One region of the Paenibacillus sp. FSL R10-2748 genome, then DNA from elsewhere that is predicted to be linked to it. Evidence: riboswitches for the same ligand, from Rfam matches in the RefSeq annotation. Region 1 holds a riboswitch; each other region holds the start of a gene.

The links. A riboswitch is a leader RNA that binds a small molecule or an ion and turns the genes downstream of it on or off. The one in region 1 is predicted to bind cyclic di-AMP.
Region 2: it holds a riboswitch for cyclic di-AMP, as region 1 does, so the genes downstream of both, NSS66_RS06815 (3D domain-containing protein) here and NSS66_RS19310 (TrkH family potassium uptake protein) in region 1, are expected to answer to the same signal.
Region 3: it holds a riboswitch for cyclic di-AMP, as region 1 does, so the genes downstream of both, NSS66_RS26050 (C40 family peptidase) here and NSS66_RS19310 (TrkH family potassium uptake protein) in region 1, are expected to answer to the same signal.
Region 4: it holds a riboswitch for cyclic di-AMP, as region 1 does, so the genes downstream of both, NSS66_RS04700 (hypothetical protein) here and NSS66_RS19310 (TrkH family potassium uptake protein) in region 1, are expected to answer to the same signal.

What each region holds. Positions count from the first base shown of each region.
Region 1 is NZ_JBBOTK010000006.1:247,415-251,984, reverse strand. Features, by position in the region: gene NSS66_RS19315 (CPBP family intramembrane glutamic endopeptidase) at 1-1,257, opposite strand, end outside; cyclic di-AMP (ydaO/yuaA leader) riboswitch at 1,519-1,671, shown strand; gene NSS66_RS19310 (TrkH family potassium uptake protein) at 2,081-3,421, shown strand; gene NSS66_RS19305 (potassium channel family protein) at 3,625-4,302, shown strand; gene NSS66_RS19300 (LysR family transcriptional regulator) at 4,308-4,570, opposite strand, start outside.
Region 2 is NZ_JBBOTK010000002.1:100,703-105,272, reverse strand. Features, by position in the region: gene NSS66_RS06825 (ABC transporter substrate-binding protein/permease) at 1-423, shown strand, start outside; gene NSS66_RS06820 (amino acid ABC transporter ATP-binding protein) at 410-1,132, shown strand; cyclic di-AMP (ydaO/yuaA leader) riboswitch at 1,367-1,535, shown strand; gene NSS66_RS06815 (3D domain-containing protein) at 1,542-2,210, shown strand; gene NSS66_RS06810 (polysaccharide deacetylase family protein) at 2,409-3,215, opposite strand; gene NSS66_RS06805 (NADH:flavin oxidoreductase/NADH oxidase) at 3,521-4,543, shown strand.
Region 3 is NZ_JBBOTK010000015.1:43,632-48,201, forward strand. Features, by position in the region: gene NSS66_RS26040 (M1 family metallopeptidase) at 1-1,592, shown strand, start outside; gene NSS66_RS26045 (hypothetical protein) at 1,604-2,431, shown strand; cyclic di-AMP (ydaO/yuaA leader) riboswitch at 2,708-2,845, shown strand; gene NSS66_RS26050 (C40 family peptidase) at 2,851-3,351, shown strand; gene NSS66_RS26055 (GNAT family N-acetyltransferase) at 3,655-4,161, shown strand; gene NSS66_RS26060 (4a-hydroxytetrahydrobiopterin dehydratase) at 4,240-4,539, opposite strand.
Region 4 is NZ_JBBOTK010000001.1:989,740-994,309, forward strand. Features, by position in the region: gene kdpA (potassium-transporting ATPase subunit KdpA) at 1-1,666, opposite strand, end outside; gene NSS66_RS26805 (potassium-transporting ATPase subunit F) at 1,818-1,895, opposite strand; gene NSS66_RS04700 (hypothetical protein) at 2,079-2,474, opposite strand; cyclic di-AMP (ydaO/yuaA leader) riboswitch at 2,590-2,762, opposite strand; gene NSS66_RS04705 (glutathione peroxidase) at 3,229-3,714, shown strand; tRNA gene NSS66_RS04710 (tRNA-Leu) at 3,859-3,941, opposite strand; gene NSS66_RS04715 (urease accessory protein UreF) at 4,205-4,570, shown strand, end outside.

The DNA.
Region 1 (4,570 bases):
ATAAGCCATATTGTAAGGGGATTGCGTGGCATCTGTTGTGGAGAATGTATTAAATGTGCGCTCCAGTATAAAGAATAAGATGGATTGTACCCCGAGTAAAATAAAGGCCCACAAGTAGCCAACATACATACTGCGAAGCACATACAGCCCGTAGCCCGGCTCTTTCGCACGCGGCCATGCATTCAGTCCAACCTGACGCATAAGTCCGTCACCGCCGACCAAGGAGAAGTAGAGCGCTACTGCCATGAAGAAGGTAACACCAATCTGGAACACCATAAGAAATATAAGCATGCCCTTACCGCCTGCTTCTGCTTGCAATAAAGGCAGCATGTTCATTGTCCCAGCTATACTTGCAATAAAGTATATAACGGACAGAACAATGCCGCGTACAAATGAAGTATGTCGTCGGGTGAGTGACGCATACACAATGGCAAGAACACCCAGCACAAAGCTAAATAGGGCATAACCCGCATAGGTCATCCAATTCGCCCAAAATGTTTGCTTTTCGATATAATCGGTATAGGACGACGGGGCCGAAAAGCTTTGAGAGAAGGAGCGAACATCACCGTCTTCGAAAGTAAAAGCCAATGTAAGTACCGAGGCGCCGATTTTTTTATCGTCTACGGTATACTTTAATCCACCTTCTTTTTCAGTGGTGGCGAGCTTCAAGTCCGACGGCTTAAAACCAAAGCGCTTAACCCATACTGCGGCCGCCTGCTCCTTGGCTTCAAGCGTCATGCCGTCCTCAGCTACACGTATAAGCCTGTTACGTGCTTCTTCATCCGTAGAAATATCAGCCTGTGTGTAATTGGTACTGGAGGTGATCCGTTTAAAGCTAACGACCTTCCCAGTGGATAAATCCACATGAATTTGCAGTTTGCTTTTCGCTGAGGATTCAGGCAGATCAACCCGAAAGGTTTCGTAAGGGTAATTTTTCTTCCATGTACGGTCGTACTGTTGAAGCAGTTTTTCTCTAGATAAATAACCGTACAAATCTGTTTCGGCCTGATAGGTCACGACAGGCTCCTCTGGCTGTGATTCAGTATAGCCCAACTCGGAGCGGGCAAAGTCCAATGCGTGTATGACCGCTTCTTGTTTGCTGATGACCTTTGCGTTCATTACTGATTCTGGACTCGGATTGCTAAGCGAGGGAATAAGCAATTGAAAGATAAAAAAGCAAATCAGGCCAATCCCGCCCAGCAAGCCTAATTTTTTGAAGTTGGCCGTGAGCACGACCGGTTTCCCGATAGGATTCATGAGTTTCCTCCTTAATCTGTAAATAAGAACATCCATTAAAGATATCATACTGCACAGGTTCCCGCCAACAGACCAGCGATATTCATGAAAATAGAGTGAAAGCACTTTAAAGTTCCAATAAAATAAGATAAGCTGCGATTAAACGATGCCCATTCGCAAAATAAAGCCAATTTCACGTTTTTTCGGCGAAATCGGTTTTGTGATCTGGATATAGAAGGATTATAATCTTGAGGCAATGCCTATAAAATACATAGGTAATGATATACAGTTGAGCCGAATTTCTATGAGAAAACGGGGGAACCATGTTACTGGGGTGAATTTTACAGCTGATCCTGCTGGATTGGATGTGTAAATAGGGCATACTGTGCTGCCCGAATCCGTCAGCTAACCTCGTAGGCTGTGAGCAGGAACCAAGTCAGGCACTCGGTTTTCCGGTGTCTTTTTTTGTGTGTATAAAAGTGTTTGGATTGGTTAGACCGCTGCGGGTGCAGATTATTCTTCCGATTGCTGTTATCCCCGGATTTTTTGATTGTATAACCCCTTTAATGGTTAAAATCCGGAGATAAAGGCAAACGCTTCGCTTCTTCAGAACAATTCTGCTCCCTTCGCTGCTGCCCGCCAATAGCACAGGGGGCAGAGTAGTGCTTGACATGCATTCTTCCTGTATTCAGGGAATGCTAATTATAGTTACTAAAGGTTTGGAAAAATCAAAAAAATTAGGGGCAACGACGATCGGAAGATCAAATGGAACGCGTAGCGGGCTTACACCGTATTAAATCACTGTTTTTATAGTTTTAAGGATTAGGAGAGAAGTGATGAATAGATGAATCCCAATGCAAGCTGGCTCCGGCTTTCTCCACCGCAGATATTCGTTGCGGGCTTTGCCATTATCATTCTAATAGGTAGTTTATTGTTAATGCTGCCGATCTCCAATACAACAGGAAAGCCACTTGCGTTTATAGACGCTTTGTTTACTGCCGCTTCCGCGACCTGTGTTACAGGGCTTGTCGTAAAGGATACGGGGACCTTTTTTACAACCTTTGGTCAAGTTGTTATCGCTGCGCTCATTCAGATCGGCGGCCTGGGCTTTATGACTATGGCTACCTTGATCGCGCTGGTGTTCAAACGTCGGATTTCCTTACGGGAGCGCCTCATTTTACAGGAAGCGATGAATCAGACCTCTGTCGAAGGAATTGTCGGATTGATTCGTAAGGTGCTGCTGTACTCGCTGGTCATTGAGGGCGTATGTGCTGCAATATTTGCGATTCGCTGGTCGTTTGATATGCCTGTAGGCAGGGCGATTTATTTTGGGATTTGGCATGCCATCTCCATGTTTAACAATGCTGGTTTTGACTTATTCGGGCACTTTCGCAGCCTGACAGATTATGTATATGATCCGATTGTTAATTTTACAGCTATGTTCCTGATTATTTCAGGCGGAATTGGTTTTGTAGTGATGTCGGACCTGGCAGAATATCGCAAGCGCAAGAGACTTTCCTTGCATACTAAGGTGGTACTCAGCATGACGGGCGCTATGATTGTAGTCGGCACGCTCGTGATTTTTGTATTTGAGTTTACGAATCCAAAGACTCTTGGCTCGCTTGATTGGGGGGGGAAACTGCTGGGATCTTTATTCCAGTCCGTAACCCCTCGTACCGCAGGTGCCAATACACTGGACATTGCAGGCTTGCGGCAGGCTACGCAGTTTTTTATCATCATACTCATGTTTATCGGGGCTTCTCCTGGCTCTACTGGAGGCGGGATTAAGACCACAACATTCGCGCTGCTCATTGGAGCCGTGATTTCGATGCTACGGGGGCGTGAAGATATTGTACTGTTCAAGTACCGACTTGCGCAGGGACGAATTTACAAGGCTTTGACCATTACACTGCTGGGGTTGCTGTTCGTGATCGGGGTGACCATGATTTTGTCGGCAACCGAAGATCATCATTTTCTGATGATCTTGTTTGAGACGGTGTCTGCGTATGGTACGGTGGGGCTGTCGATGGGGCTTACACCTGATTTGACAGTCATAGGTAAGCTGGTGATTACCCTGACGATGTTTGCAGGTAGACTGGGGCCACTCACGCTAGCTTATGCACTGGGGCCGAAAAAGGGTAAAGAATTATATCGTCATCCGGAAGGCAAAATGATTATAGGATGAATCATTTCATGATATGTAGTATACATTTCGTGGGTTTAATCATTTCAGGATTTTGCAAAATTCGATACCAGTCGCTCCGAAGTCAAGATATAGACGAACTAAACCATTTCGATCTATATCTTCTTCATTGGAAGTCGCTTATGGGATTTTTGCAAAATCCTCATTTATGAAATTGATTCAGATAAGGGAGTTTTCGAGTAGATATGAAAACGCAGCAGTTTGTAGTTATTGGCTTGGGACGGTTTGGCTCAAGCCTGGCTTTGCAATTGGTGGATATGGGGTGCGAGGTGCTAGGCATTGACCGGAATGAGGATGTGGTGGACAGTATGAGTGAGATGTTGACACATACTGTCGTGGCGGACGCTACCGATGAAGACTCATTGCGATCACTGGGCATCCGTAATTTCGATTGCGGCATTGTTGCTATTGGTGATGACATTCAGGTAAGCATCCTGACCGCCATTTTGCTGAAGGAGCTGGGTGTGAAAAAAGTCGTAGCCAAAGCCATATCTGTGCTGCACGGGCGTGCGTTAGAGAAGCTCGGTGTGGACCGGATCATTTATCCAGAACGGGATATGGGTATCCGGGTGGCTCATCAGCTAGTCACGCCTAATTTGCTCGATTATTTGGAGTTGTCCAAAGAATACAGTATTGTGGAACTCAATGTACCTGCATGTCTGAATGGCAAAACGCTAGCAGAGCTAAATGCCCGTACTCGCTTTGGTTGTAGTGTCGTGGCGCTTCATACGGCGAACGGTATCCTGATCGCACCGACGGCTATGGATCGGCTAAAAGCAGACGATATTATGGTCATCATCGGCTCGAATGACAATATCGGTCGCTTTGAGGATGAGGTTGTTAATGTCAATGAAGAGGGCTAAACCCTCTACACCATACGATAGCCTGCAAACGACGCACGTGTCTCGCTAATCCAGCGTCGTGCTGTCGGACCGAGATCGGTCGTCTCCGAGTAAATGAGGGAGGTCGTTCGGCGTGTCTCCTTCAAATCGGGCAAGTACAATGCAGTGAGTCCATTATCCCGTAATAGTTCGCTGCGCAAATAGGATTTGGGTAGCAAGGCGGAAGCCTTACAGGTTGGAAGCAGGCGTACAATTGCCTCGAAGGAGTCGATTTCCATGCGGATATCCG
Region 2 (4,570 bases), on a different contig from region 1:
CTGGGTGTCAATTTTACTCCACTCCAGTCTGGTATAATCACATTATCTCTGAATAGCTCGGCATATCTGGCTGAAATTTTCCGTGCAGGTATCCAGGCAGTAGACCGTGGACAGATGGAGGCTGCCCGTTCATTGGGTATGGGACGAGGCAAAGCTATGCGTCATGTCATTTTACCGCAAGCGTTTAAATCTATTTTGCCTGCTATCGGTAATGAGTTTATTACGATCATTAAAGAATCATCCATTATTTCGACCATTGGGATGGTGGATATTATGTATCAGGCCCAAGTCATTAAGAACATTACCTACGAAGGATTAAGTCCGTTCGTAATCGCAGCCGCTATTTATTTTGTAATGACATTCAGCTTGTCTAAGCTGCTGGGTTTATGGGAAAGGAAGTTGAGAGCCAGTGATCACCGTTAAACAACTGCGTAAATCGTTCGGCAAGAATGAGATTTTAAAAGGCATTGATATAGATATCGCCAAAGGTGAAGTCGTCGTCATCATCGGTCCCAGCGGTTCGGGGAAGAGTACGTTTTTACGTTGCATGAATCTGCTAGAACAGCCTACGGACGGGGAGATTTTGTTTGAGGGCGAGCCGATTACAGCTCGTGGTCATAATATTAATGTAACCCGGGAGAAGATGGGGATGGTGTTCCAGCATTTTAATCTGTTCCCGCATAAAACAGTGTTGCAGAACCTGACGCTAGCACCAACGCAGGTTAGAAGACAGTCAGGGAAGGAAGCGGAAAAAATTGCGCTAGAACTCCTGCGTACCGTAGGGCTTGAGGATAAGAAGAATACCTATCCGAACCAGCTATCCGGTGGTCAGAAGCAACGTATTGCGATTGCGCGTGCTTTGGCCATGCAGCCGCACGTAATGCTGTTCGATGAGCCGACTTCTGCATTGGACCCTGAAATGGTTGGAGAGGTTCTGGATGTAATGAAGAAGCTCGCCGAAGGCGGCATGACCATGGTAATCGTGACGCATGAAATGGGCTTTGCCCGCGAGGTAGGCGATCGAATCATCTTTATGGATAACGGTCAAATTGTGGAACAAGGTACACCAGAGCAGGTATTTGGTACTCCAAGCCATGATCGCACCCGTGATTTTCTTGCCAAAGTATTGTAAGAAAGTGCTGATATGAGCTATAAAAAAGCCCTCCGTTTGACGGAGGGCTTTTTCTTTTTTTGTCACCATTTCACCATATTTTCGTAACAAATATCGATTTCTTGGTGACAAAATTGTAACGAGTATAGTATGATGTTCAAGGTTCCCAACATTTTCATGCGGATAAGGTTACAAAATTGTGATATTATGCAGTAAGCCAAAACTTACCGGGACAGCATGCGGTTATGACAAACGCTGAATGCTGGGCCCAAACTATGGGAAGTGCGGGGGACGTAACAACGGCAGTCTTTCCGAAACGTCATAAGACGATATGGAATATGCCTAGGGGTGAATTGCACAAGCATAGGGCTTCTCCTGAGTCCGAATCCGACAGCTAACTTCGCAGGCATAACAGAGGAGGTACATATCTTTGAAACATCTAAAACATATTGGAAAAACCATGAAATTTGCGGTGCTTGCCGCAGCCATTGCAGGGCTGGCACAGACAGCTGGAGTAGCGGATGCTGCTTCGCTTCATACTGCCAAAGATGGCGATACCTTCTTTTTGCTTGCTCAACGTTATGGAGTATCAGTGGACGAGCTGACGAAGGCGAACCCAAACATTGCCTCTAACAATATATATGCAGGTCTGCAAATTAAGGTACCTGGTGAAAAAAGTGTGAATGCAGCTTCGGATTCGAAGCCTCAGCTTCTTACGGAGAAAGCACCAGCGAATGAGGGGCCAACGATTGAAGCGTGGGGCAAAACATTTAACTATAGCAAAATAGTTGACGTTAAGGCTACTGCGTATTCTGCCGCAGCCGATGAGAATGGTAAATGGGGAGCAGTGGACTACTACGGCAATCCACTTAAACTAGGTACAATTGCGGTAGACCCGAACGTCATTCCGATGGGCACGAAAGTGCTGGTTACAGGCTATTCCCACCCAGGTTTGCCGGATCATTCTTTTGTAGCTGTCGCTCGCGATCAGGGCAGCGCTATTACAGGAAAACGGATTGATATCTTTATTCCTGGCAACAAATCATTTGTGAACGACTTTGGATTTCAAAATGTGAAGCTGTACGTTATTGATAAATAGCATTATACGTATATACGGTTTAATTAAACATAATATATATTATGTAAACTTAATGCCTGTATCCTACCGCATATAACTAGGTCAGACTCTTATCAGGTCCTATCCATAAAAAAGGCTGTCTTGACGAGCAGAAAACTTCTGCTGGTAAGACAGCCTTTTTACGTTGCTTTAGCTTGTAGCTCAATCCTAAACATATGGTTATTTCTGTTCCGATGTGTGGAGTAGCCGGGGGACTGTCACAAATTTGTAGCCCTTAGCTTTTAGAGAGTGAATTAGACCCGGCAGAGCTTGGACAGTGCCTTGCAAGTTGGAACTTTGACCTCCACCTGCGTGCATTAAAATAATAGAGCCAGGCCCAGTAGCTGGGATCACATTGCGCTGAATTTGTGTTTTACTTAGTCCCTTCCAGTCGAGAGAGTCTACATTCCAATTGACAATCATGTAGCCATGACGACGTGCCCACTGGATTTGAGGCTCCGTGATTTCACCGTAGGGTGGACGAATCAACTTGGGGCGAAAACCTGCGCTGGCTTGTAAAATACGTTCTGTTTTTGTAATCTGGTTGCGAAAGCGTTCTGGTGTGGCCTTCCTAAAATCCGGATGAGTATAGGAATGGTTTCCTATAGCATGGCCTTCACGGATAATACGGCGTATGATCCCCGGATGCTTTTCCGCACGGTGACCGACGATGAAAAATGTAGCTTTGATGCCATTGGCGTGTAATACGTCCAAAACCTGCGGCGTATACCTAGAATCGGGCACATCATCAAAGGTTAGGGCAATTTGGCGGGTGTGTGGGCCGCACATTTTAAAAATGTCCGCATGTTTTTTTCGCAGCATTGCTAATGTAGGAGTTGCTCGATCTATGCTCTGTTGTACAGAAGAAGCAACAGTTGCTTCCTTGGGATGGGGCGTTCCGATGTTGGGAGGCGCATCCGCGTGAACGGGTAAACTTGAAAATGCTAGTAACAGTGCCAAGCCTGGCAACACTCCCCTGTACGGCATATGTATCCCCCCTTTCCGTGCAGTGATACCTAGTGGTGCTCTCGACTATTATGTACCTGTCCTATTAAAAATATGCTGGTTACCAAGTTCGGCTCATAAACGACTGGAAAGAAGTCCACGATGAAACGATTATCAATGAAGATGATGGAGCTAAACGTACATATTCTCTTAAACATGACCGAAAACAGGAGCATTTTCGCAAGTTTTAGCCTTACAACGAATTCGGTATACCGTGACAGCTGGTGTATAATGGGGATGCAATTCATAATTATACAGACATGGAATTGAAGGAAGGATGGATAAAAGTGACCGACTTGTTTACTCCTTATCAATTAAAGGGGCTTTCTTTAAAAAATCGGATTGTCATGCCCCCGATGTGCCAATACAGCGTGGAGGCCAAGGACGGAAATCCAACGGATTGGCATCATGTCCATTATGTGAGCCGGGCAGTAGGAGGCACTGGACTTATTATTGTGGAAATGACAGCGGTCCATCCAGATGGACGTATTACAGATCGTGATTTGGGTATTTGGAGTGACGAACATATTCCTGCATATCGTAAGATTGTAGAGGAAGTTCACAAGTATGGTGCCAAAATTGGCATTCAACTAGGCCACGCTGGACGCAAGGCTGAAGATGCTGAGCAACCTGTGGGTCCTTCCTCGATTCCTTTTAGCGAACGCTTTAAAGAGCCGCACGCCTTAAAGACAGCTGAAGTCAGGGAACTGGTTCAGGCATACAAAGAAGGCGCGCGCCGCGCGGTGGAAGCAGGTTTTGACACGGTCGAGATACATGGCGCTCACGGCTATCTGATCCATCAATTTCATTCGCCTTTAACAAATGCCAGAGAAGATGAATATGGGCAGGATTTGTCACTGTTCGGTGTTGAGGTCATACATGCTGTTAAAGAGGTTCTTCCTGCTGATATGCCTGTGCTTATGCGGATTTCTGCCAAAGAATACGTCGAGGATGGATATAATGTGGAATACATAACAGGCGTAGGGGAACGATATCGTGATGCGGGTGTGGACATTTTCCATATCTCTTCTGGTGGTGAGGGTCCGATTGGTTCTGGCGGAGGCCCGTCTGCGCGTGCCGGCTATCAGGTGGATTTGGCTCATACCATCCGTGAAAAGCTGAATGTACCTGTAATTGCTGTTGGCTTACTGGATGATTATGAGGACGCCCGTCGGGTTGTTCAGCAGAAAGAAGCTGATCTGGTAGCAATAGGCCGTGCCATGCTGCGTGATCCCTATTGGGCGTTGCATGCATCGCGGGAGCTAAAAGTACAGGCCGACATCCCAGAGCCTTATTTGCGCGGCTTTTAGATATTTTTGAAACCCTCTTTGCAAAGC
Region 3 (4,570 bases), on a different contig from region 1:
TGCGCGGAGACACCATGCCCAAAGACGGCTTTGGCTCCATGACGCTGACTGAACTAAAAACAGAAGACGGTTTATCTCTCATGCACCGCATCCAATATGTGCAGCCAGATGACGGTAACGCAGGCGACCGTTCGCTCATGAAGGTGCGTCTACCCAAGCCGGTACGAGGTGGCGAAGAAATCACATTATATATGAAGTTTGAGGTAAAACTGCCCGCCATCTTCGCTCGTATGGGTGCGACAGATGATTTTGTAATGGCAGGACAGTGGTTCCCGAAGCTCAGCGTCTACGAGACTGCAGGACAACGTGGACGCGCCGAGGAGGGCTGGAACCTCCACCAGTATCATGGTAACTCCGAGTTTTATGCCGATTTTGGAATTTACAGCGTACGGATTCGGGTGCCTGAAACTCATATCGTAGCAGCGACCGGATTTCCCACCCGTGGTGCCGTCCGACAGAACGGCCAAAAAATATATCAATTTTATGCCGATGATGTACACGATTTTGCCTGGTCCGCTTCACCCAACTTTGTAACCGTAGAAGAACCCTTTTCTTCTGCTGAAGTCCCTGGTGTCAAAATCAAGCTCTACCTTGACCCGTCGCACAAGGAGCTCAAAGGGCGCTATATGAGCGCAGCGAAGGCCGCTCTTTCGTACTACAGCAAATGGTACGGGCCTTATCCATATTCCACCCTATCCATCGTGGTTCCACCCAAATCAGGCAATGGAGCCGGCGGTATGGAGTATCCGACACTCATCACAGCCGCTGCTGCGGGTAATCTAAATCCTGGCTATAGTCTGGAACGAACATTAGTTCATGAGATTGGACATCAATATTTCTACGGAATGGTAGCCAATAACGAATTTGAGGAGCCGTGGCTGGATGAAGGCTTCACCTCCTATGCAGAGGAGCGGCTTATGGAGCAAGAATATGGGCTTACCCCCAACTTGCCATTACAATCGGGACAGATAGCCTCCCCACAGCCGCTAAACCGCGAGTCATGGAAGTACGGCTCGGCTGCTGAGTACGCGCAAAACGCCTACTCTCGAGGCAAGCTGGTACTACGGGGCATTGAACGTCAGGTGGGTATGAAAAAAATGGATCGGATTATGCGGACCTACGTCCAGACGTACCGATTCAAGCATCCATCCTCCCAGGATTTTCAACGTATCGTGGAGAGAGCCACCGGACGCTCATGGAGCCACTATTTTGAACAGTATGTATATGACGGCCAGATGGCGGACTTTTCGGTGGATCATATCACGAACCAAAAGCTGGAGAATGGATATGAAGCAGTCGTGACGGTCAGCAAAAAAGGGGCGGATTATCCCAAGATCCCTGTCCAATTTACCTTCAAGGATGGTACCACGATATTCAAGGCTTGGGACGGCGCGGGCAAAAGCACAACTTTTCGGATCAAAAGTACTTCTCCCGTTTCCTATGTAACCCTTGATCCTCTATATACCATTGCACTGGAGAACAAGCACATTAACAATAGCCTAAAAGCCGAATTGGACGAAAAGCAACAAACCCGTTGGAATGTAAGTGTAACCAAGCTGTTAGAAACACTGCTTGGAAGTCTGTCATGGTGAGGTGTCTATAGATGCGGACTGTTATAAAAGAGGGCTGGGCGCTGGTGCGCATACGATTCTATATCGTTATCATTTTATTTCTGTATCGACTACTGTGGGGGGTGTTTCTCTATCGGCTGGTGCAGTCTGCCGTTATCCCGCTACTGCTCCGTTATCCTGATCAGGGTCAAAACGAGCTGGGACAGACCTTGTTTTGGATGGAGAGCCAGATTGCTCTGATGGACAGCCGGGAAGTACATGTGTATTTGTGGATACTACTAGGGGCGACTGTACTACGCATACTGATCACTCCCTTCATTAGAGCCGGAATATATCAAAGCCTGCATACCGATGCGACTGAACCGCAAAGCCTGTCCTTTTTCAAGGGTATGAAACGCCATGGCATGTCGTCGCTGTTGTATTACATCATCGAGTTGGGACTGCTGCTGCTTCCCGCCATTTGGGTAGTACCGAGACTCTACCCTATTGTAGCAGGAGCACTTCAATCTTCCTCTTATCTGCTGCATTTGTTGCCCTATGTCATGGGATGGATGGCATACGGATGGTTCATTCGGCAGTGCATCCTGTATATGCAACTGGGGACTGTCGGTGGTCACGCCATACTATCGTCCCTGCTCGCCTTCTTTCGCCAGCTCCTTCCAGCTGTCGGTATATCTCTTTTGCTTGGTGCTTGTGTGCTGCTGGTCTTCGGTCTATTTGGCACCGTGGCGATGATTTGGACTGGCATGCTGGCGCTCATTCTCCAGCAATCGTATCATTTTGTTACTAGTCTGGTCAGGCTGTGGCATATCAGTTCGCAGTACAGACTATGGCATACCGATATCTCCAGTAGAAGTTAAGCCCTGCCTTTATGTTTTTTACTTCATTTCCGTCTGTCGAAAAATCTTGATTCATATCCGCGCAAACGACACATAACTGAATACTGTTAACAACATCTGTTCCTTGGACATTAGGAGCAGATTTTTTTTGTAACTTTTTGCAATGAAACATTTGCCAAAGCCAGCCGTCTTTGTTACAATAATCGCAGTGAACTGATAGTAACAACTTTGTAATCTTTATTGTAACCTTTATCTCAAAAATAACGTTATTGTGAATACTGCTCTCCAAGGTGCACATCTTAAGTTAAGCCTAATTCCTGGCACCTAGGAAGCGGGGGAACCAGTTTGGGTGAATTGATCTCGCAACAGAGTGGTCATAGGGGAACCTTCTACCGAATCCTTAAGCTAACCTCGCAGGCATTGGAAGGGGTATATTTTTTTTGAAGAAGAAGCTAACGATCGCAGCTATGGGTCTTGCCATTGCCTTTACATCTTTTACATTCGGTGGCGGCAGTGCATATGCAGACTCTAAGATGGACCAGGTCATTCAAGATGCCAAAGGAACGAGCTACAGAAGCGGAGGCACTACACTCGAGGGATTCGATTGCTCCGGCTTCACAATGTATGTATTCAACAAACTGGGAATTAAACTTCCGCATCAATCCGGATCACAATTCAAAATGGGATCTTCTGTATCCCGCGATGAAATGAGACCTGGAGACCTGGTGTTCTTCAACACCACAGGAAGAGGCATTTCCCATGTAGGTATCTTCGTAGGTGAAGGGAAATTTGCCCACTCCTCGACTTCACGTGGTGTAGTAGTTAGCTCACTGAACGAAAATTATTACGCTAACCGCTATGTCGGTGCAAAAAGAATTATGAGCACAGACGCTTACCATTCTGTAGCTTCAGAAATTCCTGATGACGACAACGTAGAATAACTAACGCACAGCAAGCTAACCCTAGCCGCAATTTGATTCTGGCCGGAATCGAATTGCGGTTTTTTATGTCCACAACATCAGCAATTATTATCATTACTGACGAACTGAAGCCTCAAAAGGTTTCAATTTTAGCGAACATCGTCGGTTTTACCGTCAGCGCTGGGGGAGCATATGAGCAGTAATTCCTTCTTATTGAATGTATACCCGACTTGAGTATGAAATAAACACGCTTGCCATTCCCCTGCAACTTGTCTACAATCTGTTGTTAATGATTGAAGTACCTGTAAAAGGAGGATGGAACACATGCCGGCCTCAATATCCAACTATCGGATCGTACCGATGGACGAGCATCAAGCGGCTGCAATCTGTGAGTGGCGCTATGATCCACCTTATAATATATACGGTTGGCTCCCCTGGGAACAAATGAAGGCGCTTGAAGTCGAATTTGGAAGTCCCACGCTTCGCCAAGAGCAATATGTTGCCGTACTGGATGAAGAGAATAAGCTGACGGGATTTGCTCAATATTTTCCTATGATCGGTGTGACCCGGCTAGGTCTTGGAATGCATCCCGAAAGATGCGGACATGGCAAAGGCGCTGATTTTGTCCGTGCCATTGCAGAGGAAGCCCAACGACGCAACCCGAAGAATGAAATTGATCTAGAGGTACTCACTTGGAATCGGCGCGCTATCCGGGCTTACAAGGCGGCTGGATTTGAGCTTACAGATACCTATGAACGCCAGACTCCCGATGGCAAAAAACCGTTTTTTTGTATGGTATATCGTCCCGAGCACCAAACCCAGGTTCTATGATAAAAGCGCCTTCGGCATACAACCGCGATGTTGTATAGCGAAGGCGCTTTTATCATCATACGACAGATCATTACAAGCTCAATGACTGCTGCGCATTTTTTCAAAAGCTTCATTATATTGTTGGGCTTCCTTAATATCCACGGCCATAATACCGCCGTCGTCCCAAGAGGTCAAACGCAGAGTCACGGTCTTGTAATCAATCGTAATAAATGGATGATGATTGAATGCTTCAGATATAGCGGCAACTTCATCCACGAATGCAATCCCTTTCATAAAACTGGAAAAATTATATTTCCGAACGATCCAACGTCCTTCCTCCAGTTCCCAGCCCTCCAGTTTCTCCAGATGTGCTTCAATCTCTTCTTGTGTAAAAGGCATGTTACGAACTCCTCCCCGTTTATACGGAAGC
Region 4 (4,570 bases), on a different contig from region 1:
AAAATTCAGCAACAGGTCCCAATACGATAACGGGTAAAAAGGTCAACGCACCAATCAGCAGCACGACCCCGATCAGAATGGCTCCAAATAACTTGTTGTCCGTACGCAGTGTCCCCGTCGTCACCGGAGTCGGTGCTTTGGCATTCAATGAAGCCGCCACAGCCAACAATGCAATCATAGATACATATCGTCCGAAGAACATAACCAGCCCCGTTGTCATGTTCCAGAATACGTTGTTATCCGAAAGACCTTCAAATCCCGAACCGTTATTTGCAGCAGATGACGCATATTCATAGAGCACCTGAGTCAACCCGTGATAGCCAGGGTTAGTGACCGCGTCGTATCCCCAATGACTCATAAACGCAAGCGCAGTTGGGGCGAGAATGAGGAACGGATGTACCAAAATGGCAATCGCGATCAGCTTCATTTCCTTGCCTTCAATTTTCCTTCCCATAAATTCCGGAGTTCTCCCGACCATCAGTCCGCATATAAACACACCCAGAATCGCATACATCAGCATATTCATCAGCCCGACACCCTTGCCGCCAAAAATGACGTTTAGCATCATTTCTCCCAAAGCAGCCATGCCACCCAGTGGGGTTAGTGTATCATGCATATTATTGACCGAACCTGTCGTTGCCGCTGTTGTGACCGCAGTGAATAAAGCCGATTGTCCAATGCCGAAACGAACCTCTTTCCCTTCCATGCTTCCTTGAGAAGCATCCACACCCAGTGTCTGGATTAACGGGTTACCTGTCTTTTCAGACACGTACGTAATAGATAGAAAAATAAGAAACAATACCATCATGGAGCTAAAAATAATCCAGCCCTGCTTACGATTACGGGCAAACAATCCAAAGGTATACGGCAACGAAGCCGGCATTATCCACATTGCCAAAATTTCCAGCACGTTCGTCCAAGGACTTGGATTTTCAAAAGGATGCGCAGAGTTAGCTCCCGCATAACCGCCTCCATTCGTCCCCAAATGCTTGATGGACTCCAGAGAAGCAATGGGCCCCATAGAAATCTGCTGCTGTGTTCCGCTCAGCGTCGTAAGATCCGCCGTAGGCTGTAGCGTCTGTGGTACCTTCAATCCAACCAGCACCAGCGTAAGCACAAAGGCCAGCGGCAGGAAAATCCTTATAATGGCTTTAATAAAATCTTGAAAGAAATTGCCCATCCCTTCACCGCGCCGCGTCAATCCTCTCATAAAAGCCGCAGCAACCGCAAAACCGGAAGCAGCCGAAGTGAACATCATCATCGTGACGAACGCCATCTGTGTCAGATACGTAAGCCCGCTTTCTCCGCTATAATGTTGGAGATTCGTATTCGTCATAAAGCTGATTACCGTATTAAAAGCTAGTGATGCTTCCATATTACTGTTTCCAGCCGGATTACCAGGAAGCATTCCCTGTAAACGCAACAGCAAGTAGCTGATCGCCACAAGCACGACATTCGTTGCAATGAAACTCATAACATACGTAGTCCAACGCATGCTCTCCAGCTTCTTCAATCCTACAATCTTATAAATCAGCTTTTCTGTTCCGCCAAAAATCCGATCCGTCCGATTGGGTTCATTCGAGAATACATGATACATATAGGTGCCCACTGGCTTTACCAAGAGCAGCAATATGACGATCACAATTCCAATTTGAAGCAGCTCCATCCTTTATTCCTCCTTCAAAATGCTCCTGCGTTTGGAACAACAGATCTGCTTCCAGAGCACCAATTGTGTGCACACGTTTGCGAAAACCCGCTACCTATGATGCTTAATATTCAGATCTGTTGTTCCCGCCCGCTCTATCCCCTATAGCTGACTAGAACTTTTCAGGGTTCAGGAGTGCGTAGATTAAATACATAAACACAATAGCCGTAAGCCCAAGTATAACGATCATCCTCTTCGTCCTCCTTTAGAGGTCTGCGCATCACACCAGCGTACAAACAGCAGTATCACTCCATAACTCACAGCCATGACGAGCAGCATGTATATATCCATCATGTTTATACCCTCCGTATCGGTCCTCAGATCGCCATTCTTATTTGATCATAAAATCATAAAACAACTATGTTATAAGTGCTTATCCGTTCAGCAGAAAACCCACCTCTCCGTTCAATGTGTAGATCACATGATCCGCTCCCAATCCCCGATAAATTCCTTGTGGATTACAGCCGTGCGTAATAACATAGATCGATTCCGATGTTAGCGGCCGACATATTTGCAGGAAACGGCACGTCAGATTCAAGCTGTTCTCGAACAAATACACACTACCAATTTCTTTTTTTGGAAAATTCCATTTTCCCGCTTGCATGGTATTGATGCGGACAATGTGCTCCACACCCATTTTTTTGAGCTGTCGTTCCTCCTGGGCGCTATTCGTGAGAACTGCAAACGCCAATTTTTTGAAAATAAGCAATTTCACAAAACTTCTGCCCGCTTCATTCGGTGCAGTGACAATAATTAACCGACCTTCCATCAGTAGCTCCTCTCCCGGTATAAAAAGACAACAAAAAGAAGCCGAAGGAAAAAGGCTTTCCTCCGGCTTCTTACATATCCATGATAAAATAAACCATGGCTGCACACGGCGGTTTGTTGCCTCTCCCTGTACGCTTACGAGGTTAGCTGTCGGATTCGGACGTGAGAGTCGCCCTATTTCTGGCACTTGACCTGAAAATTCACCCCATGAGACACACGGCTTCCGAAGCCGTACAATCTCGATTGGTTCCCCCGCTTTTGCAACTGCAAAATTCAGCGCTATAGACATTTCGTTGTTGCTTCATTCAAGTTAATTTGAAATTACGTCTTGAATCATACACCCGCGCATGGAAGACTGTAAAGCTCAACTGCGGGGTTATAAATCGGCCTTTAGAGCCTAGGATATTAATAATAGCGCTTACAATGCAACTATGCTTCTCACAGCTCATTCAATCTCTGTTTTTCATCCCTTTTTGAAAATGACAAGCATGTCAATATTGGCGTAGGGTAGAGCGTTTTTGGCCTTTTTTTGTAAAAAGAGAAGAAAATACGCTATATGTACCAGCTAAACACCGATTGAACCCGCTTTTATAAGAAGAAACACCTTAATTCGCTCCATTTGCGGTGCGATTTACTGTTTTGAACAAAATACGATTTTACAGCGGCTAAAGGCTTGATACAGCTTTTCCAGACTTGCAACCTTGCTTTTAATTGCTTACAATTTAATTGCTGAATATTGAATAAGGAGAGATACTATGACCGTTTATGAATATGATGCGCACACCCTGCAAGGGAAACAAATTCCGTTATCCACATATGAAGGGAACGTTCTGCTTATCGTGAACACTGCCAGCAAATGTGGGTTAACCCCCCAATACAAAGCGCTACAAGAGCTATATGACCAGTACCATGAACAGGGGCTCGAAATTTTGGGATTTCCCAGCAACCAATTTGCCAAACAAGAGCCAGGTTCCAGCGAGGAGATTTCCGAGTTTTGCCAGATCAATTATGGTGTTACCTTTCCGATGTTCGCCAAGACAGATGTCAATGGCGATCAAGCGCACCCCTTATTTCGTTACCTGACCCAAACTGCTCCGGGGGTATTAGGGTCCAAAGCGATCAAATGGAATTTTACTAAATTCTTAATTACACGAGAAGGTAACGTATTTAAGCGCTATGCACCGCAAACCACTCCAGATAAGCTGGCGGGAGATATAGAGAAGCTTTTGCAGCAAAACTGACATCCTTCTTTATCAGTTAATAAACGACCTATTGTCTACCGTTGCTTCTGTGGCTAAAGGATATAACGAAAAATGCTTAACAAAAAAAGCATCCCTTCACGTAAACCGTGTCAGGATGCTTTTTTAACTGAGTCTTGCATATAATGCGGTCGAGAGGACTCGAACCTCCACGGGCGTACGCCCACTACCCCCTCAAGATAGCGTGTCTGCCATTCCACCACGACCGCAAATCATAATGTAATGAGGCAACAGATTTATTATACTCTCTCATCAACTATTTGTAAACAAAAATATAATAATTATTTTATACGTTATTTTAACTAACATATATGAGCGATAAGAATATTTAATTTGACACAAAAGCTATTTAAATGTAAATATATATTACATATATTTCGAATATTTTTCGTTATCCCCAAGTAAAAAGTAAAATAACATAACATAAGGATTCACTTCGAGGAGGCGAACCACCTTGCATAAAGGCAACCGCTTGCTGAACTATGCATTATTGTTGGACCCTTCCCTACCTGTTGGTGGCTTCACCCGTTTTAACGGACTGGAGAAACTATCGCGTAACGGACATTTGAACAGTCTACAAGACCTGGAACATTACATGCTGGATGATTTGTATCCTCAATTTACAACCGTTGACGGCATGGCTATCAAAAGTCTGTATGTCGCCATCCAGCAGAATGACAGTTGGCGGATCGCCCTCATTGATAAGATGCTGCATACCCAACGTCCCTCCTGGCAGCATGTGAAGGAGTTTCGTCTATCCGGTCAGCGTCTGCTCAAGCTCGCTAAGGCTCTTTATCCTTGGCTTGAATTTGACCAGTTGGAATGCATACTCATTCAA